One region of the Ruegeria sp. CDSC051 genome, then DNA from elsewhere that is predicted to be linked to it. Evidence: riboswitches for the same ligand, from Rfam matches in the RefSeq annotation. Region 1 holds a riboswitch; the other holds the start of a gene.
What was found. A riboswitch is a leader RNA that binds a small molecule or an ion and turns the genes downstream of it on or off. The one in region 1 is predicted to bind cobalamin.

Region 1 (2,390 bases):
TTCAGCCTCTTTGATGTCGTCATGCTCGGCGATGACCACCAGACGCGAGCGACGCTCTTCACCTGGCTCCCACGGGCGGTCGTACTGATGACGCACACGGGCCCCGACTGCCTGCACCAAAAGGCGCATGGGTTTGCCGGTAACAGCGGCATAGCCTTTGACCCGCAGGATGTTCAGTTCATTCGCCAGACGTTCGATATTGGCGACCAGCTGGGCCGGATCGGTCTGTTCCGGCAGCTCGACAATGATGCTTTCGAAATCATCATGCTCGTGATCGTGGTGGCCATCGTGATGGCTGGGACGTGCCTCCATGTCATCTTCGGCAGCGGCCTCAAGCCCCAGCACAACACGTACATCCACAGCGCCTTCGGCCACTTCGACCACGGGCAGCGGGCGCGGAGCCTCTGCCGCGATGATTTCCTTGGCCTTGGCGACCCCCTCGGGGCCAGCAAGATCAGGCTTGGTCAGCAGAATGATGTCGGCGCAGGAGATCTGGTCCTCGAACACCTCGGATAGCGGCGTTTCGTGATCAATCGAGTCATCGGCCAGGCGCTGGGCATCCACCGCAGCGACATTCGGGGCAAAGCGACCGGCGACCACAGCTTCGGCATCGGCCAGAGCAATTACGCCATCCACGGTGATTTTCGAGCGGATATCCGGCCAGTCGAACGCTTTCAGCAGCGGCTTGGGCAAGGCCAAGCCAGAGGTTTCGATCAGAATGTGATCGGGGCGCGGCTCTAGCGCCATCAGCGCCTCGATGGTCGGGATGAAATCATCTGCCACGGTGCAGCAGATGCATCCATTGGCCAATTCCATGATGTTTTCCGCCGGGCAATCGGGGATCGCGCAGGATTTGAGGATATCGCCATCGACGCCAACATCTCCAAACTCGTTGACCACAATGGCCAGGCGCTTGCCCTGCGGGTTCTGCATCAGATGACGCACGAGCGTGGTCTTGCCCGAGCCCAGAAAGCCGGTGATCACAGTGACGGGCAGTTTTTCGAGATTGCTCATATCTAAGCTCCAATCGGGGGAATGCGGGCCGCACAGTTTTTGCGGAAATGTTCAGGACGTTCGCGCCATTTAACGAGGCCATCTTGGGTCGCGAGATATTTGGTCGCGCCTTCAACAATGGTCTCGACATGATCGGTTTCATCGAGATGCTCATAGACAAAGGTCCAACGTTTGGGTCCGCCACGCAGCACAATCGAGCAGCCCTGATCGCAATTTGAAAGGCATTCTACTGCCTTCAAAGTGACGCCATCAGGAAGTTCTGCCTGCTCCAACGCCTTGTGCAGCAACGCCCCAGGACGATCTGCATCATTCTCGACGGGCAGGCCGCGGCGGCAGGTCGTGCACACCAGCAGTTCAACAGGTGTGGTCTCGGTCATGTCTCTCATCCCCCCAAATCCTCTTCGCGGGGGACGGGGTTTCATGCGGGCCACGTATTGCGACATGGGCCCGACACCGGATCACCCCGTCCGGTTTCAACTTCGGATGTTGGCAGGTCTCCCGGCTTGCGGATGTCAGAGGCTGGCCTCTGGCAGATGTCCCGCCTTCCCGGCCTGTCTGGCCAGTGGCTTTGGGCACCCTCTCCGGTCACGGTCGCGGGGGCGGCTGCGTTTGACGGTTGACCGCTGACGCATTCCCTTTTCATCTGCATGTGCAGACACCAACGGATGGGACATGCGGCACGGGCAGGGGGCTTGTCAAGCGCGGCAGACGCACGGAAATCATCGAGAATGGAAAAGCGACCTGCCAATGCCTGTCAGCGGCATGTTTGGTCAGCCATATGCAAAATGACCGCAGGCGAACTTGGGCTTTGCGCCTCGAAGATATCCAGACGAAAGGATTCGCGGGCCCGTTACTTCAAAGGGCATATCGCGTGGAATCGATAGAGCGGTCAAATTTACCGGCCGAGCCAGTGAGTTCACCGCCTTCTGATCAATCCGGTGTCAAGCTTCACTCAGCAGAGCACTGCCGTGGCGAGACGGCGTGTCGCAGGCTCGAAAAGCCGAATGCGAAGCAACTGTTTGAAAGTATTGGAGGCGAGTACCTGTTTTGAAATCGAACCCTGTCAGAATTAATAGATAATAAAAACAGATACTTAAACCCATCTCGCATTCTTCGTAACCAAGAAATGTTGCGGGATTTGTTGCGGGATTTTGGTCAGCTCATTTAGAGATCCAAATTTTGTCGTGCTGCTGTGGGTAAGTGTTTGCTGACGCTTTAACTTCGGACGAAACATAGCCTCTTTGAACCCGCTTTAAACCAGTCCAAAACTTTCGAATTTCCAATATGCGAGAGTTCTTTGAGTAGTCGACGTAATGATCTTCATTCTGACCGTCTTTTCGTCTCATAATGGAGGCGTGTTTAGGATAGTCGCCTTT
Region 2 (2,390 bases), on a different contig from region 1:
GTCATGCATGACAAAAAGTCTCGCAACAGACCCTAACGGGGACGGAAAAGCGCGTCTTCAGGCAATCAACCGGGGCCAAAGCGCCTGATTTCTGCGGGCAAAGGCACCGATATGACCGATCTCGGGCACTCCGATCTCTTTCGGAGACAGCAGATGCCGCCGCGCCTTTGGTCCATACAGATCGGCAAGCCGCCAGACAGCGTCTGGCGGCACCATCTGGTCGTCCTCGAAGGTGAACAGGTCCACCGGCGTATTCGATTGCGCCCATCTCGCTTCGGGCAGAGCGTCACCGATCTGCGGCACATAATTCTGCGGCGCCGTGCACCAGCTACGCCATTGCCAATAGACCGGACCAGGCAAATCGGCACCGATCCCCACCGCTTTGCCCGGCAGATAGCCCAGCGCATTCACTGCCAGACGCCCATGCACATGCCAGAACATCCACGCCAGCCCGCGATAGGGCCAGGGATGGTCGGACAGAGTAACCAGCCCCGAACATACACAGATCATCCGGTCGATCTGATCAATGTCTGGCTGCACCGGCCCCAGCAAGCCGCCAAGGGAATGACCGATGCTCCACTGCAAAGCGTCCGGGAACCGCCTGCGCATCTCAGCCCGTGCGGCGGGCATGTCGACCAAGGCCCAATCCGCCATGGTCACCTCGGAGGTTTTGAGTTTGTCGCGCAGCGAATGCCCGAAATCGCTGTAGTCATAGGTCAAACAGGCAATACCCTGTTCGGCGGCCAGCCAACGGGCAAAATGCTGGTAATATTCGCGCGGCACTGCAGTTGCGCTGTGAATCACCACGGCGGTCTTCGGCTCGGTTGCAGGCAGATACAGCCGTGCCGACAGGCTGGCAGAGCCTGAGGCAAAGTCAAAGTCCTTAGTCTGGACGCAGGGCGTGGTATCAAGCATGGCGCTTCCAACAAATTCTGAACTACTCGGTTCACTCAACAATCGGCCCGATTTCGGCCACCAGAGTCAAGATTTCATCAAGATGACCAAACGTCCGGTTTGAACCCCAACAGGTGGCTTGACTCGGGGTCTGCATAGCCGCTAGCGATGTGGTGATGGTTCTTGCCCCGGAATTGGGGCGGGATGAAAAGGGAACACGGTGCGGTCTGCCCCGGCGATGCCGGAAAGGGCCAACTCCGCGACTGCCCCCGCAACTGTAAGCGGTGAGCAATGCCGAAATACCACTGGCCCCAGGGCTGGGAAGGTCGGCAAAGCGACGACCCGCAAGTCAGGAGACCTGCCATCGTATCGAAACCGAAACTCGGGCGGGGTGTCCGGGCAGGTCGTCAGCGCGCTGTCACACCTGATCCTCACCCTTCGTCCTGCGCGCGGAGGGCGCATTATGATCTGGAAGACAAAAACACACGAATTCACCGCAACCGTCTGTCAGAGGACCGGGAAACCCTGCCCCGCCCTTGCCCGAATGGCACGCGCCATGGCCGAGGCGATGGCGACGGCAAGGCCTGCGACATCCAAAACATTCGAGGTCGAAGGTACCAGCGATCTGACCCATTGCACCGAAGGCTGCACGGCCCGTTTTCGGGCCCAATCAGAACAGATCAGGGTCTATTGCGGCACCAGCACGGACACGCCGACAGAAAAGCTGGACGCCTATGGCGACATGATGTTCGGGCCGGAGTTCATCCAGAAATCCGCTGGTTTTCTGTCAGAACCACCCTGTGCGATGCTCGACGTATCGACCCTGCCGCCGCGCAGCGACAGTATTCCGTATCAAGTGTCTGCCTGATTCAGGGAAGGGTTCGGGCCGGCAACCCGGCCCAGTCCTTTTGCGCGTCGGTTTCCACCGCGCAGGGCCGCACCGCACGCAACCGCCGAAGCGCGTGGTCAGGCGCTTCGCCGCATTCCACCATTAGCCGCATCACAACCATCCCCGAGCGTCCGCACCCACCGCGGCAATGCACCAGCACCTTGCCGCCACTGGCAAGGACATGTTGGGCGGCGGCGCTGGCTTGCGGCCAAAGCGCCTCAACCTCAGGCGTGGGGGCGCCGAAATCGGAGACCGGAAGGTGGACCCAGGCAATCCGTTCGCACTGCAGGTCCGCCTCGAATGACAGCCCGCCGGAATGCTGGAACTCATCCAGAGTAGTCATCGAGATGATTAGGTCCGGCGCCCAATCCCGGATTACTGCGAAATCCCCAGCATAATCGCCCGTGACACCCGGCAGTGGGCACAGAGCGATCTGCCCTTTGCCCAATCCAAGAGGGTGAATTGCAAAACTCTCCAACACAGCTCCTTTTCCTGCATCGCCACATGGGGCTGAAGCCTCTCATGATTTACCGGCTCTGATGCACCTTGCCAAAACGAAATTCCTTTTCGCGCGCGGTGGACGCGGACGGCGGGGGTCTCTACGCTG

Region 2: it holds a riboswitch for cobalamin, as region 1 does, so the genes downstream of both, AC2FH0_RS15405 (hypothetical protein) here and AC2FH0_RS00345 (DUF1636 family protein) in region 1, are expected to answer to the same signal.

What each region holds. Positions count from the first base shown of each region.
Region 1 is NZ_JBXWOC010000001.1:68,939-71,328, forward strand. Features, by position in the region: gene cobW (cobalamin biosynthesis protein CobW) at 1-1,014, opposite strand, end outside; gene AC2FH0_RS00345 (DUF1636 family protein) at 1,017-1,391, opposite strand; cobalamin riboswitch at 1,486-1,692, opposite strand; gene AC2FH0_RS00350 (hypothetical protein) at 2,175-2,390, opposite strand, start outside.
Region 2 is NZ_JBXWOC010000006.1:137,814-140,203, reverse strand. Features, by position in the region: gene rsgA (ribosome small subunit-dependent GTPase A) at 1-36, shown strand, start outside; gene AC2FH0_RS15410 (alpha/beta hydrolase family protein) at 58-915, opposite strand; cobalamin riboswitch at 1,055-1,274, shown strand; gene AC2FH0_RS15405 (hypothetical protein) at 1,358-1,762, shown strand; gene AC2FH0_RS15400 (protein-tyrosine phosphatase family protein) at 1,764-2,264, opposite strand.